2 regions of the Bacillus sp. PK6-025 genome follow, and region 2 is predicted to be linked to the other one. Evidence: riboswitches for the same ligand, from Rfam matches in the RefSeq annotation. Region 2 holds a riboswitch; the other holds the start of a gene.
The links. Region 2 has a riboswitch for glycine ahead of gcvT (glycine cleavage system aminomethyltransferase GcvT). Riboswitches for the same ligand answer to the same signal wherever they lie in the genome.
Positions count from the first base shown of each region.

Region 1: linked by a shared signal. The riboswitch ahead of M1D67_RS21945 (amino acid permease) and the one ahead of gcvT (glycine cleavage system aminomethyltransferase GcvT) in region 2 are both predicted to bind glycine.

Region 1 is NZ_CP096509.1:4,309,232-4,325,171, reverse strand. It holds gene M1D67_RS22030 (sensor histidine kinase) at 1-14, opposite strand, end outside; gene M1D67_RS22025 (ABC transporter permease) at 21-758, opposite strand; gene M1D67_RS22020 (ABC transporter ATP-binding protein) at 755-1,657, opposite strand; gene M1D67_RS22015 (nucleotide pyrophosphohydrolase) at 1,923-2,234, opposite strand; gene M1D67_RS22010 (FecCD family ABC transporter permease) at 2,811-3,815, opposite strand; gene M1D67_RS22005 (FecCD family ABC transporter permease) at 3,812-4,822, opposite strand; gene M1D67_RS22000 (iron-hydroxamate ABC transporter substrate-binding protein) at 4,907-5,827, opposite strand; partial or broken gene M1D67_RS21995 (iron-enterobactin transporter ATP-binding protein) at 5,778-6,003, opposite strand; partial or broken gene M1D67_RS21990 (thioredoxin reductase) at 6,393-6,599, shown strand; partial or broken gene M1D67_RS21985 (NAD(P)H-dependent oxidoreductase) at 6,598-6,741, shown strand; partial or broken gene M1D67_RS21980 (sensor histidine kinase) at 6,732-7,043, shown strand; partial or broken gene M1D67_RS21975 (FAD-dependent oxidoreductase) at 7,071-7,516, opposite strand; gene fbp (fructose-1,6-bisphosphatase) at 7,626-9,551, opposite strand; partial or broken gene M1D67_RS21965 (hypothetical protein) at 10,058-10,150, opposite strand; gene M1D67_RS21960 (hypothetical protein) at 10,364-10,828, opposite strand; gene M1D67_RS21955 (GyrI-like domain-containing protein) at 10,850-11,335, opposite strand; gene M1D67_RS21950 (helix-turn-helix transcriptional regulator) at 11,445-12,407, shown strand; glycine riboswitch at 12,645-12,724, shown strand; gene M1D67_RS21945 (amino acid permease) at 12,872-14,224, shown strand; gene M1D67_RS21940 (hypothetical protein) at 14,352-14,474, shown strand; gene ahpF (alkyl hydroperoxide reductase subunit F) at 14,523-15,940, opposite strand, start outside.
Region 2 is NZ_CP096509.1:2,688,541-2,704,480, forward strand. It holds gene aroQ (type II 3-dehydroquinate dehydratase) at 1-134, opposite strand, end outside; gene M1D67_RS13690 (YqhR family membrane protein) at 214-750, opposite strand; gene M1D67_RS13695 (DUF1385 domain-containing protein) at 1,002-1,955, shown strand; gene M1D67_RS13700 (SA1362 family protein) at 1,994-2,380, shown strand; gene M1D67_RS13705 (patatin-like phospholipase family protein) at 2,377-3,252, opposite strand; gene mntR (transcriptional regulator MntR) at 3,584-4,012, opposite strand; gene M1D67_RS13715 (lipoate--protein ligase family protein) at 4,104-4,940, opposite strand; gene M1D67_RS13720 (rhodanese-like domain-containing protein) at 5,095-5,508, shown strand; gene M1D67_RS13725 (glycine betaine ABC transporter substrate-binding protein) at 5,663-6,547, opposite strand; gene opuAB (glycine/proline betaine ABC transporter permease subunit OpuAB) at 6,547-7,401, opposite strand; gene opuAA (glycine/proline betaine ABC transporter ATP-binding protein OpuAA) at 7,401-8,657, opposite strand; gene gcvPB (aminomethyl-transferring glycine dehydrogenase subunit GcvPB) at 9,016-10,473, opposite strand; gene gcvPA (aminomethyl-transferring glycine dehydrogenase subunit GcvPA) at 10,466-11,812, opposite strand; gene gcvT (glycine cleavage system aminomethyltransferase GcvT) at 11,843-12,937, opposite strand; glycine riboswitch at 13,183-13,287, opposite strand; gene M1D67_RS13755 (DEAD/DEAH box helicase) at 13,532-15,211, shown strand; partial or broken gene M1D67_RS13760 (YqhG family protein) at 15,218-15,940, shown strand, end outside.

The DNA of each region.
Region 1 (15,940 bases), 1.6 Mb from region 2:
AAGTTTTTTTTCATTCTTGTTCACACCGCTTCTTGTTTTCTTCTTATATATTTAGATAGTAGCATAACAACGATTGAATAGACTAATAGAAAGAGAATACTTTTCCAGTTTGGCATTTGACCTTGAGCGATTTCCCAGGCGCCGCTGCCATAATGATAAGACGGCAGCCAATGGCCGATATTCTGCATCATTTTTGGCATAATTTCAAGCGGCATCCACATCCCTCCGCATACGGCGAGCCCCATATACAGCACATTGCTGATTCCGGCTGCTGTATCCACTTTTTTCATCATCCCGATCAGTGTCCCGATCGCAAGAAAAGGGAGCGAGCCAAGCAGGGCCCACAATCCGCACAGGAACCATTCCAATGGGGATAAAGAAACGCCGTTAATCAAGGCGCCGGCTAAGAAGATGACTGTGATCGAAAGAATATGAATGACGCTTTGCCCCGCCATTTGAGCGATAAAATAAATGTGGTCGGGAAGAGGCGTTACGCGTATGAACGTCGACCAGCCTTGGGTCCGTTCTTGAACCATGCGGATGCCGAGCGTCATGATCGAAGAGCCCATGACGCTGAATGTTGTCATTGACATTAAATAATGCGCATTCCAAGCCGCAGGGTCGGGAGCATTCGTATTGACGACATTTGTAAAAATATAATAAAAAGCAATCGGCATGGCCAATGACCAAAAGACAAAATAGCGGTTTCGAAGCATTCTTTTGATTTCCATTCTGCATTGCATCTGAAATACATTCATTTTACATCGTCTCCTTTGCCTGTCAGCTGGCGAAACGCCTCTTCAAGGTTTCCGCGTTCAATTTGAATATCATAAGCGCCGATCTTTTCTGCGAAAATGAGTTCCAATATTTTGTCCGTATTGGCCGTGTCGATGTAAACCCGGTTGTTTTTACGAAAAATCTGTTTGATTTCCGGGTGCTGATACAGCTTTTCAAGCGACTGTTCGGGATCGACTATAAATGAAACTGAATGCTTCGATATTCTTGATTTTATTTGGAGCGGCGTCCCGTCAGCTACTATGCTGCCGTCTTTAAACAGCAAGATTCGTTGCGCGGCATCATCTGCTTCCTGTAAGTAGTGTGTAGAAAAAATGATCGTTTTTCCTTGCTCTGCGAGCGTTTGAACCGTTTGCCAAAAGCGGTTTCTTGAAGTGATATCCATTCCGACCGTGGGTTCGTCAAAGATCATCAGTTCTGGATCGCCGGCAAGCGCCAAGGCAAAGCCGAGACGCCGCTTTTGCCCACCTGACAATTTTTCCGCCTGTGTTTTTAAATCCTTGTCTGTCAAACCTGTCAACGCTCTAAGCTTTTGAAAGGATAGAGGCTTTGGGTAGTAGCTCCTAACGAGTTCGATGATTTCACCTGCACGCAAACCAGGCATGACGCTGACTTCCTGCAGCATCGTGCCGATTTTTTCACGCACCCGTTTTTCATGCGGCATGGAACCGAATAATGTGATATTGCCTGCCGTCGGTTTTAACAGCCCCAATATCATAGAAATCGTTGTTGTTTTCCCGGCGCCGTTTGGCCCTAGAATGGCTATAATTTCTCCTTTTTTAATTGAAAAATCTATCTGATTAACCGCCGTTTTTTGGCGGAATGTCTTTGTCACATTCGTCAAGCTCACAACATCGCTCATGGCTTACAGACCACCTCCTGATTTACTCATTCCATTGTATAAGCTGAGGGAGGCGGATTTTAGTAAGTGATGTCATGAAAATCGGGTGACAAATGTCATTTTTTAAAAAAATAACAGGGAGCTAGCGAACGGTGCTAAAAAGCAAATGAAGTGGGGAGATTACGGTAAGTAAACGAGCAGAGCGCCATCATAATCAACGCATCATGGAGATAGAGAGAGCGGTCTTCAATTGGGAAAGAAGCTCTCTCTACTTAAAAGGAGAGTCTCAACCATTATGATTAACCGGATACTTCCTCCCATTCTTCACAATCTTCTCTTCCACAATCTCTTTTACATCCAGTCCAAGATCGTTACATAACATGAATGAGTAGATTAAAACATCTGCGATTTCTTCACGAATGTTTTCTTTATTGGCTTTGAGTGCTTCTTCACTGCTGATCCATTGGAAGTCTTCGAGCAGCTCTGCTGCTTCGATGGAGATTGAGATGGCGAGGTCTTTTGGGTTATGGTATTGTCTCCAGTTTCGTTCATCTCTGAATTCGTTGATTGCGTTGATTAGGCTTTGGATATCGTTCATGATGATTTTCCCCTTTCTCGAGTAGCATGATATGGAGTAAATTCTCTCTTTTCAAACACAAGTTCATTCATTGTTTCAGCCTCTGAATCTCTTTTTTTAAAATAATAGTACCATATTTATGGCAGCCTATTGATATAAGTATGCAAATATTTTCCGGAGAAAGAGTCAGAAAAAGCGGCGTGCGGTTGTCACGGACTCTATGATGACAAGTAAGCAGCTATAACAAAGCGTTTTTTTGTTGAAATAAAACTTAGTAGCCAAGCCTCGATAGAAGGTGGCTGTTAATCAGATCAGAACGGCATTGGATCAAAGAATTAAACATGACCGTGAGCTGCGGAAGAAGTGTTGCTAGAACAATTTATCATGATATGGAGAAATCAGGTGGGGAGCGTATCATAAGTAAATGAGGTTTTTTTAGATTTTCACTCTAATAGATAAAAGAGGTCGTCTGAAAAGAGAAAACGCCTTCCTTTCATACCACCTCTGCAAAATGGACTACCAAAGGGTTTGATTTAATGGGTCCATTTTGAAATGAATTTTTGGAGACTCATTGGAACAGCCTCGTTTTTATGGATTTTACTTTTTCAATAGCAAATAAATAAAATAAGGTGCCCCGATTAATGAGACCATGATTCCAGCCGGTATAGTGGTTTCAATGATATTACGTCCGATTGTGTCGGCGAATAATAAGAACCAACCGCCAAGTAGAATAGCAACAGGGATAAATAGTTGATTTCTGGGTCCTACTAAAGTTTTGGCGATATGTGGGGCCATTAATCCGATAAAGGAAATACCTCCTGTGACAGAAACGGCAGCAGCCGCTAATGCGACAGCTGTTAAAAGCAAAACGATCCGCTCCCTTTCAATGGAAACCCCAACTCCAATGGTTACAGGCTCGCTTAATCCTAATAGATTTAGTCGACTTGCTTTGTACAAAGTAAACGGAATCAAGATGACTAACCAAGGCAGAAGAGCTCCAATAAATGGCCAATCCGTACCCCAAATATTACCCGCCAGCCATTTGGCGATGAAATCAACTTTTGTCCGTTCAGTAGAAGAAATAATGACAATCATAGCTCCGGAAAGTGCAGTTGAGAATCCGACTCCGATGAGGACTAAGCCTATAGGCTGCATACCACTATTTTTGTTATAGGCTAACAGATAAATGAAGAAGCCCGTTATAATCGCTCCTATAAAGCCAACAATTGGAATCATATAAACAAATGATCCAGCTTCAGTCGGGAAAAATAAAAAGAAAACGGCAATGGCAACCCCAGCACCGGAATTAATCCCAATAATGCCTGGATCCGCTAAATCATTTTTTGTGATTCCTTGCAAAATAGCACCTGATATAGCAAGTGCCATCCCAGCTAATAAAGTAATCAATATTCGAGGCAATCGAATAGAATATAATATAAATTCCTCTTTAAAGGTTCCTTGACCTAATAGAGTGTGGATGAGTCTGTCAAAAGATAAACTAGCAGACCCTATTCCCATCCCAATAATAGCTGTAGCTATGATGAGTATGAGAGAAATCGATAAAATCATTCGCTGTTTTTTAATTAATGTTGAATGTATCATGAGAGTGTTTTTCCTCCCTTTCGGACAATGATCAGGAAGAACGGTAAACCAAGCATAGCGACAATGGCTATAACAGGTGTTTCATATGGTGCATTTAAGGTACGGCCAAGTGTATCAGCAAATAGCATAAAAGTAGCTCCGCAAGTTGCAGACATTGGTAAAATAAAACGATAATCGGTTCCAACAATTGCCCGAACAATATGAGGAATCATAAGACCGATAAAGGTCATATTGCCAACCAGAGCAACAGATGCTCCCGCGAGAATGATAATGATAATAAATAGAAGGATTTTAATTCTGATGATATTTTGACCTAAGCCAACGGCAACTTCTTCATTTAAGCTGAGAATGGTAAGTTGTCTCGAGAGGAAAAAGGAAACAACAATTCCAATGATAATAAAAGGTACGATGATTCGCAGTTGATTCCAAGTTGTTCCAACCATCCCTCCTGCTGTCCACATCGAGATATCTTTAGAAATTTTAAAATAAAGGCCAAGCCCTTCAGCAATGGCGTATAAAAAGGCGGAAACAGCAGAACCCGCTAACACAATACGGAAAGGAGAGAATCCGCCTTTTTTCATCGAACCGATTCCAAAAACCAACAAGGCACCGAGTGCGGCTCCAATAAAACAGGCAACCATCGTCAAAAAGTAATTGGCTGATGGAATGAAAGCGATCGTAACAGCCAATGCTGCATAAGCCCCGGCAGATAATCCTAGTAAACCTGGATCAGCAAGTGGGTTTCTTGTTATACCTTGCATGATTGCACCAGAGACAGCAAGAGCTGCGCCAACAAAAATGGCAGCTATTTCACGAGGTAACCGAATATCACGGATAATCGAAATATGATCGCCGGTTGCAGAAGACGAAAGAGCCAACCATACATCTTCAACTGAAACGTCTGCAGCTCCAAATACCATTGCCATAAAAAACATACCAATAAACACTAGAATTCCTAAGATGAGTTTGAAGGCAAATGAGGTAAAAGATTGAGTTTTTCTTATCATAAAGCTCATCATTTTCCTTTCTTAGAATGGGAAAGGGGCTGCCCTTTGGCCAACCCCTTTCAATAGACCTCTGCTTTTCTAGTCTTAGTTTCCTAGAAACGCTTTTTTAAAGAATGCTAGTTGTTTTTCAAGTGTGATTGGGTCAGTGAATGATGCGCCTTCACCTTGCATTTCAATGACATGTCCATTTTTGACAGCTGGAATGTTCTTGTATGTGTCTGTTTCTTGGAAAGATGTATTCGCATCAGAGTACTTACTTAAAATGACATAATCTCCCGCATATTTTGGAAGCACTTCAGCTGATAACGTATAATACCCTGCTTTTAATGCGTCTTTCTTTACTTTTTCAGGCATATTTAGTTTCATCGTTTGATATAAGATTTCTGTACCGCGCGCCCAGTTATTACCGTAAACATAAAGATCTTTCCCATATGCTTCAATAACAGATACAGTTGAATCCTTGCCGATTTTTGTGCGAATATCTTCTCCGATTTCTTCTGCCCGCTGTTTAAAGTCGTCAACCCATGCTCGGGCTTCTTTTTCTTTGTTTAGTAGCTTGCCAATTTCCACGTGCTGAGTTAAATAATCTACTTTACCCCATGTATAAGTAACAGTAGGAGCGATCTCATTTAATTTGTCTAAATTTTTTACCGTTGATAACGCGATGATTAAATCTGGCTCTAATTCAATAATTTTTTCTAGGTCATCTTCTGAAACTTCTTGAACATCTTTTAACTTTTCTTTAAAGGTTGGATTGTTTTTAGACCAAGTGTCTACACCGACAACGTTGACTCCTAAATCTAACACATTTCCGGTATACCCTGAAAGCATAACAACTCTTTGCGGATCGGCTGGAACTTCGATTGGTCCTGTTTCCGCTTGGTATGTAATCGTTTTAGATTCTTTTTTTGCTGAGCCGCTATCCTTTGTTGCTGACTCTTCATTGCCGCATGCACTAATCATAAGCGTCAGCAGTAGCATAAACGGGATTAATAGTTTCTTCATGCTCATTTTCACCTCTTAATAAATTGTAAGTAACACACTTCGGTTTATTTGTTCTCGGGCCAATTTGAAAGACTTCCCGCAGTACTCGCCTCTTCACAAGCCCAGCCTTCACGACTTCGCCGTCTTTAATGCAATGATATAATCCGAAAAAAACGAGCAGCTCGATGTAAATCATGTCCGTCTCCCGTACAAGAGCCATAGCAATTCAAACACATTGGCGCTGACCTCAGGATATGGTTGTTCCTTTTTATCTGGAATCGTTACACAGAGATTTTTTACAATTAAACGTCCTCCAGAGCCAGTATTTAATTCTTCAGTAAATAGCTGTATGAACAGCAGAATGAAAATAAATAAACGATAATGATTATCAATATCAACAATAAATATATATTTCATTTTTCAATATGTCAATGTAAAAATTGTGTCCTTATCATAGTACCCTCATGAAAGTGAAAACTTTTAGAAAGAAAAAATTAATTATGATGAAAACAAGTTTAATAACTTATCATTGATAATCAATTACGAATGATGTTTGGGAGTGAACGGTGATGAATCAACAGGATGATATTCAACCTTTTATAGCGGGTTAAGAGAGATGAAGCTAATTGAATATTGGCCGAAACTTGGCGGGGAAATCCTTGTTTATTTGTAGAAAATAATTTGGGATGTTAATGGATTGACCGTTGATCCAACAGTGGGGTATTGAATGAAAAAATAGAATTGATACTCATTTTTTCTAAGTGCGACGTCAGGTCAAAATCATTATACAAGGAGGGCTTTTGAAAGGAAAGTCGGTCGTCTGTATTTCGACTATGAAAGGCCCTGAGAAGTACCCTTTGTTTCTGTTGAATAACAGTCACAAAGTGTTGATGAAAAGAGCGGTGTTTCACTTTATAGGAATCAAGAAAATGCGGTTAGACATATACCCGGCGCTGGCGAGATTGTTGTTCAGTGTGATAAGGATCGTGACAACGTCATCTTCACGGTTCGAGATACTTGGCAGGGACTCTCCCCGGAGGAGCTTCGCCGTGTATTTGAGCCCTTGTATCGCGGGGAAGCATCAAGAAGCCGGTCGACCGGAGGAGCCGGGGTGGGGTTGACGATTTCACAAAGGATCATGAGACGGCACGGAGGCGATCTGACGGCGGGAAATGATCCTGAAGGAGGCGCGCTGCTGGAAGGATGGCTTCCCTTGGAAAGAGAAAAGCTATGCTGAAAACTCAGCAATAGCTTTTTTGATAGATTAGTTGCGAATCAGGTAATCAAACGCCCCTAATGCGGTATTTGCCCTCGATCCCATCGAAATAATGATTTGGTTGTACGGGCCGTCTGTGCAGTCGCCGGCCGCGAATAAGCCGGGGGTGCTTGTTTGCCGCGTTTATCGACTGCGATTTCGCCGATGCGGTTGCACTCGACTGATCCGTCTAACCACTCTGTGTTTGGCACGAGACCGATTTTGACGAAGACAGCTTGGAGTTCAACGTGTTGTTCTTCGCCTGTTTCACGATCCATGTAAGTGATGCCGTTTACGTTTAGGTCACCTGTAATTTCTTTCATTTGTACATGTTTCACTACAGTCGCGTTTGACAGGCTGTAGAGGCGTTTTTGCAGGACTTCCTCTGCTTTCAGCTCCGGTGCGAACTCAAGAACAGTGACATGGTTGACGATGCCTGCGAGATCAATCGCCGCTTACTTATCTATGAACGAGCAGAAAAGCAGACCTTGTTAGCAATTTGCTGTACGAAGTGGAAAACCGTCAAAAAGAGCCCAGAGAATGATCCCTGAACTCCACATTTCCTCACTTCATATACCGATACTCCCGCAATCTCTCCAAAATAGCTACTTCCTTCAAGAGTTCCTCACCAACATTCGTTTCCTTTACTTTCTTCCGCTCAAGCTCTTTATCCACTAATCGCTTCACCGTTAAGACATCAGTTCCGGTGCTCAGCACTTCCGCCTTGGAATTAAAGTGTTTATGGGCGACGAGCTGCATGCCGTAGGAGTTGTATAACAGCGTGTAGCCGGCGATACCTGTTGTCGATTGGTAGGCTTTGGAGAAGCCGCCGTCGATGACGATCATTTTTCCGTTTGCTTTGATCGGATCTTCTCCTTCGATTTCTTTTACCGGTGTATGGCCGTTGATGATATGGCCATGATCCGGGTTGAGGCCGAATTCTTTCAGGATGTTTCGGCAGGTTGCCTCGTCTTCACGCAAATAGTAATACGGGTTTTTCTTCTCTTTATGTGTTTCCTTCTCTTTAATGAAATACCGCTCAAAGGTCGTCATAGCGCGTTTTCCAAAAAGGGAGGAGTGCTCGCCTGTCCATAAATACCAGACCATATCTGTCGCCAGATCATCGGTTTCTTCCGGGTGGGCAAACGCTTCCCGCAAGAATCGTTCAAATACATCAAGCAGCTCACGGCCCGCATACGGTTTATCCTCAATCATCATCGTTTCCATATTGCCGTTTTCATCAACTGGAATACAGCCGTGAATCAACAGGTTGCCGTTATATTTTAAATAAAGGCTGCCTTTTTTCATCATAAAATTCATATGGCGGCCCAGCTTTTCGGAATGCTGGACAGAGAATAGCAGCTTGTCTATGACTTCTGCTTCTTCTTCTAATAGCTGATCTGGCTGCTCCGGATTCACTGTCGCAAAGCAGGTGTTTTCCAGCTGATATGTTTTTCCGTGCAGCGTGATTTCGTTTTTGTCGTAATCTATTTTCTCTAATAACAGCCGCTCTTCCATATTAAAGTTCGGCCGTCTCTTGATAATCGGGCTTTCAAGCTTGAATTGGATCATCGCAATCGCTTGATGAATTTTTGTGATTTGCTTAATCTCATCTTCCGGTCTGTTTTCGTCTGCTTTCGGACGGAAAGATGGGTTATCATCGTAATATTTTTCGGCAAGGTTCAAGAGCGGTCTCAGATTGATGCCGTACACGTCTTCAATAATATCCAAGTTGTCATAGCGGGCACAGATGCGGATAATATTTGCCAGGCATACTTTAGAGCCTGAATAAGCGCCTATCCAAAGGACATCGTGATTTCCCCACTGAATATCGACTGAATGATAGTTGATTAGTTCTTCCATAATCTGATCCGGCTGCGGTCCGCGGTCGTAAATATCGCCGACAACATGCAGATGGTCGACAACCAATCGCTGCGTGCTATATGCAAGACCGGTGATCAGCTTATCAGCTTGGCCAAGCGCAATGATCTGATCTACGATTTTGGAGTAATACTGTTCTTTGTTGGCAGCTTCTTCTGTTTTATACAGCAGCTCCTCCGTAATATAAGCAAACTGAGAGGGCAGTGCTTTGCGTAATTTGGAGCGGGTATACTTGGAAGAGCAATAAGATACAAGCTTAATCATTCGATTAATCGTTTCTTTATACCAATCGTTTAACAATGCTTTCGTATCGTAATTATGTTTTATTAACTTCAGTTTGTCTTCCGGATAATACACTAATGCTGCTAATTCATCAATTTCTCTATCATAAATGACACCGCTGAAAATATCGCGTATCTTCTCTTTTACTCTTCCTGAACCATTCCGCAGCACGTGCTGGAATGCCTGGTATTCCCCGTGCAAATCACTGACAAAATGCTCGGTGCCTTTCGGCAGGTTCAGTATCGCTTTCAAATTAATGATTTCCGTTACCACTTTTGCTTCACAATCGTATTTTTGTGCGAGTAAATCTAAATATTTGGTTTCCAAAATCGTCCATCCCCTTTTTAGAATAGGAGCTGTCCCCCTATGTACGAGCATTTGCATGATAAGGTGATTTTAAAAGTATGACATTATTTTTAAATAATTGACCTTTATATGATAGTACCGCATAACTCCTTTTTGAGACAATCAAAACGAGGGAAAGAGGCGCTGAGATGAGCGGAGAGAAAGCTTGAGAAGGCTTCTTTAACATTAATCGGACACCGCATTTCAGCTTAGGAAGTAACCCGGCTTTGGCTTGGTCATTTTTCTATCGCAGGATTGTCTCGTTTTCAGAAATGAGAGGAATGAAAACTCAATACGTAGCAGGCCATGATTACTGTGGGTCGTACTTATAGCAGGGGAAGCTTCTGAAGAGACCGCGGAAGGGTTTTATAATCTTAAGCAGTATTTGTCGTGCTGATGATTGTCAGCGGCACAAATATGATTTGTTATTCTTATGACCACGAGATTGGAGGACATCCGGTCTCTTTGTTATGGGGCTTTTTATCATCGTCAAGAACTTGACCACCGAAGCGTTCAGCGGCAATCCCTGTGCGGATGCCTTTACAGGCAGGGTGGATAGCTGCATTTGCACCAGCCGTACCAGTAGTCGTCAATAAGGTTTACGGTAAAAAAATAACAGCACCTTCAAATTTGATGGAGAGGTGCTGTTTTGTTATTTGAATGCATGAATGGTTGTTGTTTTTGCTTTGTGCTGAATTTGCTTTTTTGCTCAACCAAGTTTTTCTTATCCGAATAAAGAAAAAGAATGATCAAATACGAAAAATGACTGAATTCCGGCACTTACGCTTTTTACTTTAATATTCTCCTTTAATGACAAAGTAGGAGCCCCTAATGGTTCCAGCTAATTTAGACTTCTGCCTAGCGAACTTAAACTTCCCTTCTAACTCCTTTGGTACCTCCATCCCCTCAGAAAGCTTAAACCCAACGGCCCGCTTTTTAGGATCATCAATCGTATACATGACGTTGACTGCAAGACCATCCTCATAAAAAACATAGGCAATTTTGATATTTTCCACTTGAAAACGCGACGTTTCTAAAGGTTTGGCCGCAAACTCAATATCACGTTCTTCTTTCAAAATTCGGTTCACATAATCAAGGGTCTCGCAGGACTCGCTGGCTGGTACAACCGTAAATTCATGCTTGTATTTGTTCATAAAGTAACGGGCTTCATTAGCACGTAAACCAGCAAGTGCTTCTGCTGCAGGTGAAGCTTCTAATCCAACCGTAGAGACATTTTTAAAATCAACGATATAGGACAATTCCAGCGCTCCTTTATCTTTTTATTTCTTAACAACAGGAATCCACATTTCACCGAATACTAAGCCGTTTCGCTGCCCCATCTCAACCGTTGCATTCGGCCCGCCAACATAGGCAAAATTCTTTGCTTCCGGCAAGACTTGACCGAAGGCAATGCCAGTAAGCTTATTACTCAACTCATCAGCCGTCTTCCCTTCCCCTTTAACAACCAGGTATTCCCCCTTAGGAAATTGGATAACTCTGGTTTCTCCTGCCACCGACGCCTCTGCCTCTGTCATCACGCCAGCATAATGCATCATCTTGTTGTTTACCGCTTCGTTCACGGCAAAAATATAGTCATTTGTAGCTATGGCTTTTAAAGTGTCAAGCCTTCCATCTTGTTTGACGGCCGCCCAAAAGTCTGCCTTTTCCTTATTTATGCCAGCAGAATCTGTGTAATCGCTCTCAAGCTCCGTTCCAATACCAAAAACGGTAAAGCTGTCTTTTTCCTCCAGCGTGTAATTTTTCATATTCAAAACCTTCCTTTTTTTAAAATAATCAAATGATTTGTCTTTTCACTTGATGCGTTTATAATAACCTTAAATCATGTCAAAAAATGATACTGTTTAGGAGGCCCCGATGAAAAAAGTTGAACGGATTAATATCATCATGCGGTATATCAACAACCGCGCCCACTTTACAATTTCTGAAATCATGCAGGAATTTCACATCTCTCGTTCGACAGCTATCAGGGATATCAGGGAAATTGAAGCTATGGGGATGCCGCTTGTTGCTGAAGTTGGAAGGAGCGGGGGTTATTTTGTCATGAACCACTCTGTCCTGCCTGCTGTTCGCTTTACCGATCATGAGATTAAAGCTCTTTTTATCGCTTTTATGGCTACAAGAAATCAACAACTCCCTTATCTAAAGAGCCGTCAGTCTTTAGCTGAAAAATTACTGGGCCTTATCTCAGAAAACCAGCAAGAGGCCCTGGTTTTTTTAAATCGAATCTTGCTTTTTGAAGGGACAAACCCCAATAATCCCGACCTGCTTGAGCTTTCAGATCTCCCCCATCCCATGTTAGAAAAACTCATCCAGCTCCTTCTTTTGGATAGCTATTTATTGATTACCATCAAAGAAGAGAAGGTAATAAAGACTTATCCCATTTATCTTCTGCACCTTTATCATGAAAAAGGCCTTTGGCTGATTGAAGGCTTTGACTTAAAGGATGAAAGGAGGAGGATTTTCCCTGTGGACAATCTTACCAATGTCAAACCATACGCTGTGAAAAAAAGAATAAGTAAGAAAAAGATTTTAGAGAAACTAGGTAAGCAGGAAGAAGTAATCAACCTTGTCCTTGAACTTGGTCCACAGGCGATTGCCCAATTCAAAAAATATCATCCTTTAAAAATTTCAATTTCCTATACGAATCCTTATCAAACCGCAGCCATTCTAAAGACTTTTATCAATGTGAATCATCCCGAAGAATTGTCCGAAATAACAAATTGGCTGCTTTTCCTAGGTGAAGATATCAAGGTCAGGGAAGTACCAGAAGAAGTATTAGAAGGTTTACAAGAGAGATTATGCTTATTCTGCCCATGAGCAGTGCCAGTTAAACCCCAATTTTCGAAAGGATTCCGTAATAGAAGCTGATTTATAAACCAGGTGAAAATATTGTCGCTAGTATAGGTGAGTTTAAGAATACTAGCGTTAACTATAAATAGAACCATTGACAAATCACTCAACCTCTATTAAAATTAAAAGTTATCCGATAGTAATTATCTCTATCGAAAAACTCAATACATGCAAGCTATGATTGCTGTGGGTCGCACTACAGCAGGAGCAGCTTCTGGAGAGACCGCGGAATTCTGCGGCGCCGAAGGGTTCACAATCTCAGGCAAAAGGACAGAAGAGTACCGAATATGTATTTGTCGTGCTGATGATTGTCAGCGGCACAAATATATTTTGATATTCTTATGACCGCGAGATTGGAGGACATCCAATCTCTTTTTTTATGGGCTTTTTTACTGCTCGTCGTTCACTAGAGAGGTAAGGAGGAGTTTGATGTGGAACAGCGGGAATTAAAGAGGGACTTATCCAATCGGCACGTACAGCTTATCGCTATTGGCGGGACGATTGGCACCGGGTTGTTTTTAGGCTCCGGTAAGGCGATTCAATTGGCGGGTCCTTCTATCATCTTTGCGTATTTCATTGTAGGTATTGCGCTTTTTTTCGTGATGCGGGCGCTGGGAGAATTGCTGTTATCTAAAGCGGGTTATCAATCGTTAACCGATATTGCCGAGGAGTATCTGGGGCCGCGTGCGGCGTTTGTCACCGGGTGGACCTATTGGTTTTGCTGGATTATGACGGCTATGGCGGATGTGATTGCCGTCGGTGTCTATGTGAAATATTGGTTTGATATTCCGCAGTGGGTCCCTGCACTTATCTGTTTACTCATTTTATTAGGGCTCAATCTGTTGACTGTCAAGCTTTTTGGAGAATTGGAATTTTGGTTCGCTTTAATAAAGGTGATCACGATTCTTGCGTTAATTGTCATCGGTGTTATTTTGCTGGTGATCGGGTTTAAGACGCATACAGGAACGGTTTCGGTTACCAACCTTTGGGCGCATGGCGGTTTGTTTCCAAACGGATTTTCAGGCTTTTTGCTTTCTTTCCAAATGGTGATCTTTGCATATGTCGGTGTGGAATTAGTAGGTGTATCGGCGGCGGAAACGTCGAACCCGAAAAAAAATATTCCATCGGCTATTAATAAAATTCCTTTACGGATTTTATTTTTCTACGTCGGCGCGCTTATCGTCTTATTATGTATTAACCCTTGGATGGAACTGAATGCAGCGGAAAGTCCTTTTGTGAAAACCTTCAGCTTAGTCGGCATCCCGCTTGCCGCGGGAATCATTAATTTTGTTGTATTAACGTCAGCCGCGTCTGCTTGTAACAGCGGGATGTTTTCAACAAGCCGGATTCTGTACAATTTAAGTAAAATGAAACAGGGCCCGGCCAATTTTGCGAAGCTGAATAAAAACCATGTGCCGAGTCACGCGTTATGGGTATCAACCATTGTCCTGTCAGCAGGAGCGCTATTAAGCAAACTGATACCGGAACAAGCCTTTGGGATCGTGACAACCATCAGCGCGATTTGTTTCATATGGGTGTGGGGTGTGATTCTTGTCAGCCATATTAGATACAGGAAAACCCGTCCGCACTTACACGCAGCATCAACATTCAAAGCGCCATTCGCGCCGTTTATCAATTATGTTGTCCTGGCGATGTTTGCGGTCATTCTCATGATTATGCTGTATGCGGATGCGACTCGCCCGGCCTTGCTGCTGACTCCTCTATGGTTTATTGTATTGTTTATTTTATTTTGGATGAAAAAAAACAGGACAAAAAGAACATGATGAGTCAAATTAAATCTCTTGAAAAAGACGGTGTACTGCATGCAGTATGCCGTCTTTATTTTTGATTAACCGTTTCCTTTTATAGGTTTATATTTAATGTAGACATGAGAACGAGAGGAATGGAGTCATGGAATACAATTCATACATGAATGGACAATCGCAATATCCCGCTTGGTCCTATCCGTACAATTTGATCATATGGAAAGCGTTTGTCGGCCATGATGTGAAGTCCCATTTATATGGGTTATAACATAAAAAAGCGCCATACTGCCGTTTAAGCAGCATAGCGCCTTTCGTGTTAGTTCCGGATCAAATAATCAAACGCCCCTAATGCGGCATTTGCCCCCGATCCCATTGAAATAATGATTTGGTTATATGGTCCGTCTGTGCAGTCGCCGGCAGCGAATAGGCCAGGGATGGTTGTTTCGCCGCGTTTGTCGACTGCGATTTCGCCGATGCGGTTGCGTTCGACGGTTTTAGGGAGCCATTCCGTGTTCGGCACAAGACCGATTTGGACGAAGACGCCTTGGAGCTCGACGTGTTTTTCTTCTCCTGTTTCACGGTCAACGTAAGTGATGCCGTTTACGTTTTCATCACCCGTGATTTCTTTTGTTTGGGCGTTTTTCACGACAGTCACGTTAGGGAGACTGTAGAGACGTTTTTGCAGAACTTCGTCTGCTTTCAGCTCCGGTGCGAACTCAAGAACAGTCACGTGGTTGACGATACCTGCAAGGTCAATCGCTGCTTCGATACCGGAGTTCCCGCCGCCGATGACGGCGACGTCTTTGCCTTCAAACAACGGTCCGTCACAGTGAGGGCAGTATGCGACACCTTTGTTTTTGAACTCTTGTTCGCCAGGTACGCCGATATTGCGCCAGCGTGCGCCAGTTGACAGAATGACGGTTTTGCTTTTCAGAACAGCGCCGTTTTCGAGTTCAAGATGGAAAAGATCTTTTTTCTCGAGACCTTTTGCGCGTTGCAGGTTCATGACGTCGATCTCGTAATCCTTCACGTGTTCTTCAAGGCTTGCCGCAAGCTTCGGCCCTTCGGTGCGCTTCACGCTGATGAAGTTCTCGATGCTCATCGTGTCAAGGACTTGGCCGCCGAAGCGTTCGGCAACGATTCCTGTGCGGATGCCTTTGCGCGCCGCATAGATTGCTGCGCTTGCACCGGCAGGTCCGCCTCCGACAACGAGTACATCGAACGGATCTTTATCAGAAAGCTCAGATGCATCTGTGCCGCTGCCCATTTTCGCAAGAATTTCTTCAAGCGTCATTCGGCCGCTTCCAAAGGATTCGCCGTTCAAGTATACGGTCGGCACAGCCATAATGTTTTTGCTTTCGACTTCTGACTTGTATGCCGCACCATCGATCATCGTGTGCGTGATGTTCGGGTTGAGCACGCTCATCATGTTCAATGCCTGCACAACGTCCGGGCAGTTGTGGCATGTGAGGCTGATATAAGATTCGAAGCGGTATTCGCCGCTGATGTTCTTGATTTGATCGATGATTTTTTGATCGACTTTCGGCGGTCGGCCGCTTACTTGCAAGAGTGCCAGCACCAAAGATGTGAATTCGTGACCGAGCGGAACTCCGGCGAATGTGACGCCTGTTTCTTCTCCGGCACGATTGACGCTGAAGCTTGGCGTTCTGTCGAGCTGCGCCTTTTCAACAGTGATTTTTGATGACATGGAAGCCAGCTCTTCTACAAGAGCCA
Region 2 (15,940 bases):
TCAATCTGAATGCCTTCGGCAAATTGAAAAAGTTTTTGTTCCAAATCAGTTAATGTGTCTGTACCGTATACATCGGGTTCGCGTTTTCCAAGCCGGTTTAAATTCGGTCCGTTCAATATTAAAATATGCGGCAACTCTGCCTCCCCCTTCTCATCACGCAAAAAAATGTCCACTTACAGTGAACATTTTATCATATTGCTTCCTGATCAGGCACTATTCTCTTGTTTCTCCAAGGGCCCGCGTCAACTTTTCAGAATTGAGCTCATTGTATTCAAACGAAATGGAATAGCCGACGAATAAACCGTAAAGCAGGTAAATGCAAAGCGTCGTCACAACCGTTTCCCTCTTTAATTCAGCCACAGTCTGAACATCTGGGAACATCGGATTGAACAGGTAAAACACGACAGCCCACAAAACGGCTCCATATACAATGCCTGCCCACATGCCTTTGACCTGCTTCAAAGTGCCGTAGTAAAGCAGGGCAGCTCCGATGGAAATAACACCGATCAGCAGGATGCTGATAAACGTCCCGAGAAATCCGTTTTTCCAATCGCCGATGACAAAAGGCTGGAGAATCATGTTTGCATTGACTTCGGAGAACTTAAAAAGGTACGCAAGCTCACCGAGTGCACTCCAAAGCACTCCGCCGACAAAGCCAGTCGTGATCACCCTTCCGATGAAAGTCATCGGAGTTTCACGCTTATTTTGCTCAAGCTCTTCCGGCTGTTTTTGATTGTCTTCATTACCCATACAGTCCAGATCACCTCCATTTCCAGTATGTCCAAAAACAGCCTCGCCAACATCAGCTTTCCCGGATTTTTAAGATCCGAGTGTAAAAAGCATGAAAAAGGGTATACTTTAATTAGATTTGGCTTTGTAATAGGTTCGAATTTCTTAAATTTTTGAGCCCGTCAATCTAGAGGTTTCAGCGTTTTTCCTGTACAATAGGTGTAAGGAAATGGTTAATGTACTCATAGATTGATACAGATAGGTTGATGCAAATGTCAAATCAAACAAAACAGCCCGCATACGGAGGGCAGGCTGTCGTCGAAGGCGTTATGTTCGGCGGCAGGCGCCATTATGTAACCGCGATCCGCAGAAAAGACGGAAGCCTTGAATTTTTTAAGCTGCCTCGGAAAACCAATCCGGCGCTTGAAAAATTTAAAAAAATTCCTTTTCTCAGAGGGATTATCGCGATTATTGAAGCAAGCGCGAACGGCACCAAGCACTTGAATTTTTCGAGCGAACGCTATGACCTCGATCCTTCTTTAGACGATCAATTGAAAGAAGAGAAGCCGTCCAAGCTGACGATGATTTTTGGCCTCGCCGCAGTCGGCGTCCTGTCTTTTTTGTTCAGCAAGTTTATTTTTACGCTCGTGCCCGTTTTTTTAGCGGAGCTCACCCGTCCGGTCTTTCAGTCGGACGTCGCGCAGATTATGATCGAAAGCTTTTTTAAGCTGCTCCTTCTCTTAAGCTATATTTACGCCATATCATGCACTCCTTTTATTAAAAGAGTTTTTCAATATCACGGAGCAGAACACAAGGTCATAAACTGTTACGAGCAAAATCTGCCGGTCACGGTTGAAAACGTTCAGCGGCAGTCAAGACTGCACTACCGATGCGGAAGCAGCTTTATTTTATTCACCGTCATCGTGGGCATGTTTGTTTACTTGCTCGTTCCTACTGACCCTCTCTGGGTCCGTATTTTGAATAGACTCGCACTGATACCCGTCGTTCTCGGCATTTCATTTGAAGTTCTGCAGCTGACAAACAAACTGAGAGACATCCCCGTATTGAAGGTGCTCGGCTATCCGGGTTTGTGGCTGCAGCTTTTAACAACGAAAGAGCCGTCTGACGATCAGGTGGAAGTCGCCATCGCAAGCTTCAATGAGCTTCTTCATATGGAGACCAAAGCAGAGGACGAACAGAAGGAACCTTCTAATATCGTAATGTAATGCAACGAATTGGTTAATTTTTTGGGAGGTGGACAGTTATGAAGCAACGCGTACATCCTGTCTCAGCTTTAATTATTGCGTTTGGAATTTTTGGGTTTGTCTATTTCGCCGTCACAAGTCCGGGCCGCCTGCTCCAATACTTGGTTGTTTTTGCAGCGGTCGGCGCCATCATTTATTTCGTGATCAGGCGCATTTCCAATCGCGATATGGGCAGTGAAGGAGCCGCTTTTAAGAAAGCAGCCAAGCAATCCAACAAGCGTTTTCAAGATCACAAAAAACGCTCTATAAAAGGCAAGGTTAATCATCTGAGAAGCGTACCGTCTATTAATAAATCGAAGCCGGTATTGGTGAAGAAAAAAAGCCAGACTCAGCTGACAGTGATTGAAGGCAAAAAAAGCAAAAAGAAAAACAGGGCTTTCTTTTAAAACGTCCACTGTTTCAAAAATAATTCTGTTCGTTTTTTTCCTAGCTCGATTAGAGCTAGTTTTTTTTCTGCCGACATCGCGAATTCAGTCGACAGGACTTCCTCAACAGGTAAAAAAATGATGTTGCGCTCATGTTTTGTGGCAATGTGCCTGGCGTCATGCGCCTCTTTCATCGTCTCAAACAGCGCCCCGAACAGTTCGAACGCATTTTTAATCGTTTTCTTCGGCCTCTCTTTTTCGTTGGGCATCAGCGTGATCCCCAATACCGGCCGTTTTTTTTCTGTTGTAAACAGCCACATCGGAAAATTGCTCAGAACTCCGCCGTCTACGACAACGCTGATGCCGCTGGAGGACTTGAGCTTCACCGGCTCAAAAAAATAAGGAATGCTGCAGCTCATCCGGACCGCCCTGGCGACGGAAAAACGCCTTGGGTTTAAGCCGTATCTGTTTAAATCGTCAGGCAGCACAAGCATCTTGCCATTCGATAAGTCGGAGGCGATCAACTTCAGTTTTCCCTGTTCAAGATCCCCGAAAACTGAAATGCCTTTCGCTTTCAGCTTTTCGGAAATCCAGTTTTCCAGTTTATCTCCTTTATATAAACCGAGCCGCCAATAAATCGATGCCCATTGCAGCATTTTCAAAGGCAAGAGTGAAAATCTCGGGTCAAGGAGCTCGCTTTCATTTAATTCTTCCATCATTTGACGGATCTCCGCGCTTGTATAACCTGCCGCGATAAACGAGGCAATAATCGAACCGGCGCTCGTTCCGGCCAGCCTTTTAAATCGGAAGCCCCGTTTCTCAAGCGCCTCGTATGCCCCCACAAGTGCAATCCCTTTCATACCGCCGCCTGAAAAAACCCCGTCGATGTACATCGCGATCTCCCTCCCTTAAAAGATGGCTTTACACCATTTTAAGAAACGGACAGAAAAAAAAGACCATGAGACAAAGCGGCAGCTGGAAAAACTGATACGGAAAGAGAAAAGCCGCCGTTACCCGGCGGCTTCAGCGTGTCGACAAACCCTCGCATTCGTTGTCAGGCCTGCGCGTCGGTGCTCACGAATTCCAACATTCGCTCCGCTCCGATGCTCGGCCTTCCTAGACTGCAAGGGTTTTCAATCACGCTGATAGGATGACAAAATCCCAAAACCAAAAGTCGTTTTGGGATTTTGTCAACAATCTGGAGCCGCCGTTCCCCGGCGGCTTTTATTGATTTTCCTGTTCGTTTCTTTTTTGGACGCTTCTCAAATCGTCGATTCTTTTGCTGTCGTCTTCAAAATACTGCACAAGATCTCCGACACGGTCAATGCTGTTCCAGCTTAAATGATGCTCGATTCCTTCGACATCATCATAAATTTTCTCTTCGTCAACACCAATGATTCGTAAAAACTGCTCCAATAATTCATGTCTGTATACTAAACGTTTGCCTATTTTCTTCCCTTTAGGCGTCAGCACGAGGCCGCGATACTTTTCATAAATCAAATATTCGTCTTTATCGAGTTTTTGAACCATTTTTGTAACCGAGGAGGGATGGACGGCCAGAGCTTCGGCTATATCTGAGACCCTTGCATATCCTTTTTCTTCAATCAGCATATAAATTTGTTCTATGTAATCTTCCATACTCGGTGTTGTCATCAAATCCCTCCAAATCACACCTATTCAAATCATAACAAGTTTACACTATGTGCATGTAAAAAACAAGCAACGGGATAACGTTTTCACCCGATTACCTTCTATAATTCCATTCATCTGCCGCATACTTCGTTCTGGCGAGATCGGCGACAAATTCCGTTTCCTCTTCTGTCAGTTCATAAGGCTCCAAATGAATGTTAAGCCCCTTTTCGAACCCTTTTTTAAAAGCTTTGCTCGCTTCTTCAATCGTGATTTTTTCTTTTGCGAGCTCATTGATGGGGACCGCTTTTTGTTTGAAGTTTCTCTGCATGCGCTCTCTGAGGCGATCATTTTTGTAAATAAACAAATCAAAGAGCTTGTCCTCATCCAGATCAAGAAGGATCGAACCGTGCTGGAGAATGACTCCTTTCTGCCTCGTCTGGGCGCTTCCTGCGACCTTTCTGCCTTCGACAACGAGCTCATACCACGACGGCGCGTCAAAACAGACGGAAGATCTCGGGTTTTTCAGGCTCTGTTTCTCTTTTTCCGTTCTTGGTATGGCGAAATACGCATCAAGTCCCAGCTCTCTGAAGCCTTCAAGAATACCTTCTGAGATGACGCGGTACGCTTCCGTCACCGTCTTGGGCATTTCCGGGTGTTCTTCAGACACAATAACACTGTAGGTCAGCTCTTGATCATGGAGCACGCCTCTTCCGCCGGTCGGCCTTCTCACAAAGCCTAAACCGTGTTTTTTGACGGCATCCAGATTGATTTCCTTTTCGATATTTTGGAAATAGCCGACTGAAAGCGTTGGCGGATTCCAGCCGTAAAAGCGGATGGTCGGCGGAATCTTATTTTCGCTGTGCCAATAAAGGAGCGCCTCGTCGAGCGCCATATTAAAAGCGGGATCCTGTCGTCCCGAATCGATAAAACGCCATATTTCTTTTTCCATAACCTACCCTCTTTTTCTTTGGTATAAAATAAGTCTACCATTCCCTCTTAAAATTGAAAATAAATTCGGCGAATCAGATGACAGATTTCTGAGGCTTTACTATAATAGTATTTGTCTTAACATATCGTTAAAAATCTCCCGATTATCAGACGGGATGAATTCAAAAAGGAGTCGGATCAGATTGTCTACCAGCAGCATTATCATTCTCTTGATTTGCGCCGCGCTCATCATCTACGCGGTCGTTTCATACATCTATCAGCAGCGCATTATGAAAACCTTGACAGAAGAAGAATTCCGGGCCGGCTATCGCAAAGCACAGCTCATCGATGTGCGCGAGCCGAACGAGTATGAAGGCGGCCACATTTTGGGTGCGAGAAACATTCCGCTTTCACAGCTTAAGCAAAGAAAAAGCGAAATCCGTCCTGACAAACCGGTTTACCTGTACTGCCAAAACAACGTCAGAAGCGGAAGAGCCGCCCAAACGCTCCGCAAACACGGCTGTAAGGAGATTTACAACCTGAAAGGCGGGTTCAAAAAATGGGGCGGAAAAATTAAAACGAAAAATTAATAACCGCAGCTGTCTCCAGTTGCGGCCAACATCCTAAAGCGTCTTTGCGTTTTAGGATTTTTTTTAGCATATCCTGCAGACAATCAAAACAGGCGGAGCAGATGATCCTTCAAATAAAAATAAGCCGGCGAAATGGGTTCGCCGGCTTTGTTCGTTATTTTTTCAAGTCTTCGATTGAATTGACATCTTTCATGTAGGTCGGAACGACAAGGCCAATTTTTACGCCTGTCATGCTTGTACCGATATCTTCGTATTTGCCTTTGTATTTTTCAGCATATGTTTTATGCGTTTGCGGCAGCCATGCAGCAAGTGAAGCATCGACGCTTCCATTTGCAATTCCAGTCCACATCGGGCCTGCTTCTACTTGGCTGAGCGTCACGTTGTAGCCTAAGTCTTCAAGAACTTTTGCGATGACATTTGTGCTCGCAATTTCACTGTCCCATGCCACATAGCCGAGCTTAATTTTTTCGCCGTCCGCTTTATCGACGCCTTTTGTCCATTTCTTAACAAGGTCTTGATGTTTTTTAACGAAATCTGCTGCAGCTTCTTCCGCTTTTTTGCCTTCCTGAACGGCAAGCATGACTTCTCCCATATCATCCTCTGTCCAGCTGAATTGGCTGAGCAGCTTGTGTGCGCCCGGATGATCGTCCTTGAATCCTTTGCGCGTAACAGTATGGATTTCTTCGGCATCGCCGTAAGAACCTTTTGGATCTTTCAAATATTTGAGATCGTATTTTGCAAACATCCAATGCGGTGTCCAACCCGTAATAATGATCGGATCTTTTTTATCGTAAGCTTTTTTCAATGCGGCTGTCATCGCTGAGCTTGAGCCTGATGTTACAGCCCACTTGCTGAGATCGTAATCCTTGAGCGCCTTGTCCGTTGCATTCATAATGCCCGCTCCAGGATCAATGCCGGTAATTTTATAACTGACTTGATCGCCTACAGACGCGTTTTCATTATTATTGCTGCTTCCGCAGGCAGCCAGACCCAATGTCAGTACTGCTGCAGTGCCGATTCCCGCTATCTTTTTCCACATTATGCATTCCCCCTGCTTTTTTTCAATTTTATATTTTGTGTAACCCGGTCAAGTACGATCGCAATAATAACAATCGCAAGCCCGGTTTCTACACCAGTACCCGTTTGCAGCTGGGTAACAGCCCGGTAAACTTCTTCTCCAAGTCCAGGCGCACCTACCATGGATGCAATAACGACCATTGACAACGCAAGCATGATGCTTTGATTGATACCGGCCAGAATGGTTTTCGTCGCAAGCGGCAGCTGCACTTTAAAGAGCCGCTGGCTTGTCGTTGAACCAAATGCTTCTGTAGCTTCAATCAGATCTTCCGGCACCTGCTGAATTCCTAAGATTGTCATCCGGATTGTCGGAGGCATCGCAAAGATAACGGAAGCGACAACACCCGGCACAACCCCAATATTGAAAAAGAAGATGGCCGGAAGCAAATAAACGAATGCCGGCATCGTCTGCATTAAGTCAAGAATGGGCGTAACGATTCTCCGAACCGTTTTCTTTTGGGAGCCCCAGATTCCGACCGGAATGCCGATAATGACAGAAATCAGAACGGATGTGACGACAAGCGCCAATGTCTGGAGCATGGCGTCCCAATATCCTAAATAATCAATGATAAAAAATCCGATTAAAGTAAACAGCGCAATGCCTCTTTTGCTGATCAGCCAGACGAGCGCGGCAAAGATAACGGTCAAAATAACCGGCGGAACAAAACCCAGGCCTTGGACAATCGCATCAACAAACGATTCCACTCCGCTGGCAATTCCGTTAAATACCCCGCCGAACGACACCGTCAGCCAGTCAACAAACTGATCGATCCAATCGGCTAAAGGAATGCGGGGAAGCGATGATAAAGTAAACATTATCTCACCTCCTGAACAACAGTTTCATGAGCTGGTTCATGATCTGAATGTGCATTAATATACCGGTCATTTCCGGCAAGCGCTCCGATTAACGCGCCTTTGACGATGATCCCTTTCATCCGCTGTTTTTCATCGACGACAGCAATCGGGATGCTGGCATCAGAGACCAATTCAAAAATATCCGTCAGGACCGCATTCTCTTCCACGGTTGTAATGTCTCTCGAGATGACGCTCTCCAGCGTCTGGCTTTTTTCGGCTGCTTTTTTAGCTGTTTCAGCATCAACAGAACCAAGAAGCCTATTGTGTTTGTCAACGGCATAAATCGAGGAAATCCCGAGGTTTTTCATCAGCGTCAGAGCGACGCGCGGCCCTTTGTCTGCGCGTACGGTTTCAGCGCGTTTCATAATATGACCGGCTGTCAGCACTTTAGACAAGTCGACATCTTCAACGAATTTTTCAACATATTCATTTGACGGGTTCATTAAGATCTCTTCCGGCGTACCGATTTGAACGATGTTTCCGTCTTTCATCAATGCGATTCGATCGCCGATTCTCAGCGCTTCATCAAGATCATGGGTAATGAAAATAATCGTTTTGCCTACTGATTCATGCAAATCGAGGAGTTCATCCTGCATATCTTTGCGAATCAGCGGGTCAAGCGCGCTGAACGCTTCGTCCATCAGCAGAATGTCCGGATCATTCGTCAATGCGCGGGCAAGCCCGACGCGCTGCTGCATCCCGCCGCTCAGCTGATCCGGATATTGCTGTTCATATCCTTCAAGACCGACAAGCTTTAATGATTCCATAGCTCTTATCCGGCGTTTACTTTTATCGACTTTTTGCAGTTCCAATCCGTACTCTGTGTTTTCAAGAATCGTTTTGTGCGGAAACAGAGCGAACTTTTGAAAGACCATGCTGATTTTTTTCCGGCGGATTTCCCGAAGCTGGTCTTTAGACATATTTGTTATCATGTCACCATCTATGTACACATGTCCTGCAGTCGGTTCAATCAGCCGGTTTAAAAGCCGCACCAAGGTTGATTTACCGCTCCCTGATAGACCCATGATGACAAATATCTCACCTTCATACACGCTAAAATCCGCTTGGTTCACCCCGACGGTCGCCCCGGTTTCTTTCAGAATTTCTTTTTTGGTTTTGCCATCGGCAAGCAGCTGCGTTGCTTTCTTTGTATTTTTCCCAAAAACTTTAGACACTTTTTCTACTTTTATCTTGATTGGCTTTTCGTCTGAATTCATATTTCTCCTCCCGTATGAAGCAATCTAATATACCGTAACATTTATGTAACATATGAGACAAACGGCATATTCACTGTCATTTTGTATCAAACCTTCATATTCATCGTTGTCACTCTCTACCCTTGTGAATCCTTTTAAATACTCCATAATCCTCTTCTTTTAAGGCAAATTAAACCATTATATTTGATAAAAACATTGAAACTATCACGTTTTACAATGTAATTTTTATTTTTAATTTTAAATTTGATGAATTTACTATTTAATACGAGAGAAATCCTTATCATTCAGTACATAAACCGTTTACATAAAGATGTTTTTTTTACAAAAAAACCGGCGAAATCGATCCGCCGGCTTCTTATCATTTTTCATAACGCAGCACGGGCTTCCGCGCAGCTTTTGTTTCATCCATGCGTTTCACAACGGTTGAATGCGGTGCTTCCTGAACGACTTCAGGCGTTTCCTCCGCTTCTTTTGCAATCTGGATCATCGTATCGATAAACGCATCGAGCGTTTCTTTAGACTCTGTTTCTGTCGGTTCAATCATGATGCATTCCTCGACATTGAGCGGGAAATAGATAGTCGGCGGATGGAAGCCGAAGTCCAAAAGCCGCTTTGCGATGTCAAGCGTCCTGACTCCCAGCTTTTTCTGGCGCCTTCCCGACAGCACAAATTCGTGCTTACAGTGCCGGTCAAACGGCAGATCGTAGTATGGAGCAAGCTTTCTCATCATATAATTCGCATTTAAAACGGCGTTTTCCGTTACTTCTTTGAGCCCGTCCGGCCCCATTGAACGAATGTACGTATAAGCTCTCACATTGATGCCGAAGTTTCCGTAGTAAGGTTTCACCCTGCCGATCGAATGCGGACGGTCATGGTCAAAGGTATAACGGCCATCTTTTTTCACCAGCACCGGCTTCGGCAAATACGGAATCAATTCCTTCTTGACGCCGACAGGGCCTGATCCAGGTCCTCCGCCTCCATGCGGTCCTGTAAAGGTTTTGTGAAGGTTCAAATGGACGACGTCAAATCCCATGTCACCCGGCCTTGCTTTGCTGAGAACGGCGTTCAGGTTCGCTCCGTCATAGTACAGCTTTCCTCCGGCTTTATGGACGATTTCAGCCATTTCTAAAATATTTTCTTCAAAAAGGCCGAGCGTATTTGGATTAGTCAGCATTAACGCGGCTGTTTCTTCATCTACGACACGCTTTAAATCTTCGAGATCAACAAGACCGTCGTCATTCGATTTGACGGTGACCGTTTCAAATCCGGCAACAGTCGCAGACGCCGGGTTTGTACCGTGGGCCGAATCAGGTACAATGACCTTCGTCCTTTTATGATCGCCGTTTGCCTCATGGAACGCGCGGATCATCATCAGCCCGGTCCACTCGCCGTGCGCACCCGCAGCCGGCTGAAGAGTGACCTCATCCATCCCCGTGATCTCTTCCAAATGCTCGCTCAAGTCGTACAAGAGCTCCAGCGCACCCTGCACGGTCCGTTCATCCTGGAGCGGATGGATCGCAGAAAGTCCTGGGATTCTCGCGATTTTTTCGTTAATCTTCGGGTTGTACTTCATCGTGCATGAACCGAGCGGATAAAAGCCCGAATCCACTCCGTGGTTGCGCCTCGATAAAGCCGTATAATGGCGCATAATATCAAGCTCAGACACTTCGGGGAGATCTGCCGGTTCATCTCTGAGATACGCTTCGTCAAGGACGTCTGTCACATCTGTTTCAGGGACGTCAAGCTCAGGAAGGCTGTAGCCGACCCGCCCTTCTTTTGATACTTCAAAAATAAGCGATTGATCCTGATTATTCATGGCGATCCCCCAATTCATTCATGAGTGTATCGATTTCCTCTCTTGTTCTGAGCTCTGTCACGGCGATCAGCATGTGCTGTTTTAAATCCCGATATGAAGCGCCGAGATCGTAGCCTCCGATAATATTTTTCTCAAGCAGGCGTTCATTCGCTTTTTCGACAGGTTCATTGAGCCTGACGACAAACTCATTGAACATCGGCCCGTCAAACACGACTTCAAGACCGGCCCGTTTAGCTGCTTCTTTTGCGTAAGCCGCTTTTTGCAGGTTCTGCCATGCGATTTCCTTGACGCCTTTTTTGCCGAGCGCCGTCATGGCGACTGATGCGGCAAGCGCATTGAGCGCCTGGTTGGAGCATATATTTGATGTTGCTTTATCCCGTCTGATATGCTGCTCGCGCGCCTGCAAGGTGAGAACGAATCCCCTTTTCCCGTTTTCATCTTCCGTCTGACCGACGAGACGGCCAGGCACTTTTCTCATCAATTTTTTCGTGACGGCAAAGAATCCACAGTGCGGCCCGCCGAAAGCGGCCGGTATTCCGAACGGCTGGGCATCCCCGACAACGATGTCAGCTCCCAGTGCCCCGGGCGGTGTTAAAAGCCCGAGAGCCAGCGGATTGGCGGACACGATGAACATGCTTTTCCCTTTATGGGCGATCGGTTCAATGTCTTTCAGCGGCTCAATTCGCCCGAAAAAGTTAGGGTATTGGACGATCACTGCTGCTGTATCTTCGCAGACGGCTTCATCAAGAGCCGCAAGATCTGTTGTTCCGTTTTTGGCAGGGACTTCTACCACGTCGATGTACTGTCCTTTCGCATACGTTACTAAAACCTCGCGCGATTCGGGATGGACGGTTTCCGAAACGACGATTTTTTTCTTTTTTGTATGTCCTGAAGCAAGCATTGCCGCTTCGGCTAATGCCGTTCCCCCGTCATACATCGACGAGTTGCTGATATCCATGCCCGTCAGCTCGCAAATCATCGTTTGAAATTCAAAGATCGCCTGGAGCTCCCCTTGAGAAATTTCAGGCTGATACGGTGTATAAGCCGTGTAAAATTCCGACCGCGAAATCACGTGGTCCACGATGACGGGCTGGTAATGATCGTATACGCCCGCTCCCAAAAAAGAGGCGTGCATCACTGTATCTTTATTTTTAGCCGCGAGTTTCGTCAGCTCTTTTGTGAGCTCAGTCTCGGACTTTGCCTTTTTAATTTGGTATTCCCCTTTAAATTTGACGCTTTCGGGTATATCGGAGAATAGCTCTTCGATCTTCTCGACTCCAATTGCCTCAAGCATTTCTTTTTTATCCTGATCTGTAGCTGGCAGGTAACGGTGCTTCATCTTCAGTCTCCTTTCACGGCCTTGGCAAACTTACGGCTGCCGTTTGTAAAATGGGGTTTTCACGATTTTGGCTTTCAAGCGCTTATTTCTGATTTCCACTTCAACGACGGTGTCGAGGGCGCAGGCTTCTTTTTTCAGCAATGCGAGGCCGACGTTTTTCTTTAAGGTCGGCGACTGTGTGCCGGTTGTCACCTCGCCTGCTTGTTCGCCTTGATAATAGACGGCGTAGCCGTGCCTTGGAATGCCTTTATCGATCATTTCAAGGCCGACGAGCTTTCTGTCCGCTCCATGTTCCTTTTGGCTTGCCAGGACGGCTTTTCCGAAGAAGTCCGAGGCTTTGTTTGTTTTGACGGCGAATCCGATGCCGGCTTCGATCGGTGTAATATCTTTTGAGAGCTCTTGTCCGTACAGCGGCAGCTTCGCTTCAAACCTCAGCGTATCTCTGGCCCCGAGGCCGCACGGCACTAATCCCGAATCCTTGCCCGTTTCAAGAAGCAGCTTCCAAATGTAGGCTGCATCTTCACTCCGGCAGTAAATCTCAAAGCCGTCCTCTCCCGTGTATCCCGTTCTGGACACAAGCGCCTGCACGCTGCCAATCGCCGCATCATCCCTGAACGTAAACGGCTTTAACCCGGCAAGATCGCTATCTGCGACCTGTTTTAAAATCGATTCGGCCTTCGGTCCTTGAAGGGCAAGCAGCGCAATCTCGCCAGACACGTTTCGAACCGAAACGTCTCCTTCTTGGTGCTTGTTCATCCAATCGACGTCTTTGTCGATATTGGCTGCGTTAATGACGAGCATGTAGACATTGGCCGCTTTTTTATAGACGAGGAGATCGTCGATCGTTCCGCCGTCTTCATAGCACATGGCCGTATACTGGGCACCGCCTTCTTTCAGTGTCGAAACATCGTTTGTCAACAGTTTTTGCAAAAACGGAAGGCTGTCTGTTCCTGTGATTTCGACCTCCCCCATGTGTGAGACGTCAAAAAGCCCCGCTTTCGTCCTGACGGCTTCATGCTCCTCTTTAATTGAAGAAAATTGAACAGGCAGTTCCCAGCCGCCAAAATCAATCGTTTTTCCGCCATATTCCTTATAAAGGTCAAATAAAGGCGTTCGTTTAAGCATTCTGCTTCCCCCTTCGCTTTTCAAACTAAAAACAAGTTTGCCAATCATCAGAAAACAAGAAAGATTCCAACATCACCTGGATGGTTCCGCCGCTTTGGACGGCACAAAAAAGGACAGAGAAGCCCCTTTGTCAGTTCTGAGGCTCTCTGTCCTGGCACCTGAAAGTTTACTTTGCATCAAAAGCAAAGATGTCCCCTTTGGTGGTTTGTTAAAACATCATATGATACAAACTCTCTCCAGAGTTGCGTCAAGCAAGAGTTCTTTTGCCTGAGAGATTCACTGTTTCCCCAGCTTGCTCCTTCGGCGCCGCTTTAAGGTTTCCCGCTATCGGTCTCTCCCCTTGCTGTCATTCGCTCATATTCATTTCTTTTCATGGACATACTATATAAAGCTTATGATTTTTTTACTGATGATCTACAAATATCCTACCATCATCACAACAATTGGGCAACAGGAAAAATCATTAACAATTTATTATTTTAAAATAAGAATGTTCGTGTTTTGTTTATTTGTTAGTAAAATCCGTTTTTTTCACGCAAGATTTTCTTTTAAAAAAGAACATTTGAATCTCAGAAGAGAAAGGCGGCATTAGTGATGAGACCAGACATTCATTTCGACAACGAGTGGCCGGAACAGTTCAAAAAGCACCTTGATGAAGACGGACCATGGGCGAATTGGGAGCTTTACAAGCTTTCCTGTGAAGTGCAGAAAAGGCTTGCGATTCCGACGTTTGAAGGCTTGCAGGCCCCTTATCACCTCCCAGGCTTCACCCCGCTTCCCCATCAGCTCGAAGTCGCCCGGAAGGTAGTCGAGCAGATGAACGGAAAAGCCATCTTGGCGGATGAAGTGGGCCTCGGCAAAACGGTCGAGGCTGGGCTGATATTAAAAGAATACATGATTCGCGGGCTGGCCAAGAAAATCTTAATCCTCGTCCCCGCCTCGCTCGTCTCGCAATGGGTGAAGGAACTGCGGGAAAAGTTTTTAATTCCGGCCGTGGAACAGAAAAAAAGCTATGTCTGGGAGCAGTGCGATGTTGTCGTCTCCTCCCTTGACACGGCAAAGCGGTCGCCGCACAGGGAGACGGTTTTGTCGATCCAGTATGATGTGGTGATTATTGATGAAGCTCACAAACTGAAAAACAATAAAACAAAAAATTACGAGTTTGTCCGCAGCTTAAAGAAAAAATATTGCCTGATGCTGACGGCGACGCCCATCCAAAACAAGATCGACGAAATATTTAATCTCGTTTCCCTGCTAAAACCCGGACACTTGGGAAATGAAAGCAACTTCAACAAAGATTATACAAAACAGATCAATTCAGCTGAAGCGCATGAACGCTTAAAGTCCCTTATCAATAAAGTCATGATCAGAAACAGACGGCATGATACCGGCATCACCTGGACGAAGCGCCATGTCGAAACCGTGCCCATTTCCTTTTCTCCTACAGAACAGGCTTTGTATGACGAGATTAAAAAGCTGAAGACAAGTCATCAGCATTCATCAAGCATGTTCTCAATCATGACATTGGAGCGCGAATGCTGTTCAAGCAGAGAAGCTGTCTATATGACGCTGAAAAACATGCTTGACCGAAAGGATCGCGAAGCGCCGGTGATCTCCGAACCTGTCATCCACCATTTGATCGAAAAGGTCAACGAGGTCGCGCAAAATTCAAAAGCGCTGAAAGTTGTTGAGCTCATTCAAGAACTCGATGACAAAGTCATCATCTTTACTGAATACAGGGCGACGCAGATTTATCTGCAATGGTTCCTCCAGCAGAACGGCATCAGTTCTGTACCGTTCAGAGGCGGATTTAAAAGAGGAAAGAAAGACTGGATGAAAGATTTGTTCAGGGGCAAAGTTCAAGTTCTGATCGCGACTGAAGCAGGCGGTGAAGGGATCAACCTTCAATTTTGCAATAAAATCATCAACTATGACCTTCCGTGGAACCCGATGCGTCTCGAACAAAGGATCGGCCGGATTCACCGGCTCGGCCAGGAACGCGATGTTTACATTTACAACATGGCAACAAAGCATACCGTAGAAGAGCATATTTTAAAACTTCTCTATGAAAAGATCCATTTGTTCGAAAAAGTCGTCGGAGACTTGGATGATATTTTAACAAAAATCGAGGTCGGCAATTTTGAAGACCACCTTCATGACATTCTCTTTTACTCCGCGACAGACGAGGAAATGAAGATTAAAATGGAAAACTTAACCTCTTTCATTTCATACGGAAATGAAGCCGTTTCAAACCAAGAACAGATCGGAGGCTAAAATCAAATGCGTCAGGAAGAAATATACCTGTTTTTAGAACGCTTTTTCATCGCAAACGGCTGCACGATCACCGACAAAAGTTCAGGCCACATGACTGTGCAGCTGACGGTTGAAGTCGATAAACAGATTATGAACAGGCCGTTTTACTGGCACTGGCTCGAAAAGACGGGCGGAGAACCTAATCCGATGAAAATCACGCTGATCACGAATGAAGACGAGGCCCCTTCCGATATCGAAGGTGAGTTTATTCATTTTGGATCACCAAGACTTTTTCAAATTTTCCAGGCCGTGCAAAAAAAACGGCAAATTTATTCGCCTTTATGAGAAAATCCGTTCTGATGGAGCCCATATTTCCCTGGAACCGTGGCTCGGCATGAATGTGACGATCTCGTACCAATCCGACATGAAAAAAGATAAGCTTTTGTCTCTCGGCCTTCACTTAATCAGCGGTCAGCTGGTCGAATCGTTTCAAGAACAAATGGAGGCCCGCGATCTCTCTTCACAGATCTCTGACTACTGCTACACGATGTCGCCGTTGATTAAGCCGGAAAGCGGCATTAAACGGCTTGAGCGCTATATCGAACAGGCGGCCAGAAGCGAGCCGCTTGATTGGGCTGAAGCTTCCCTGAAACGCTGGAATAACGACCTGTCACTTTTAAACCAATTTTACGAGGATACTGAAGAAAAACCGGAGGAATACGAAATTGAGAAAAAGGCTCTCCAAACGCT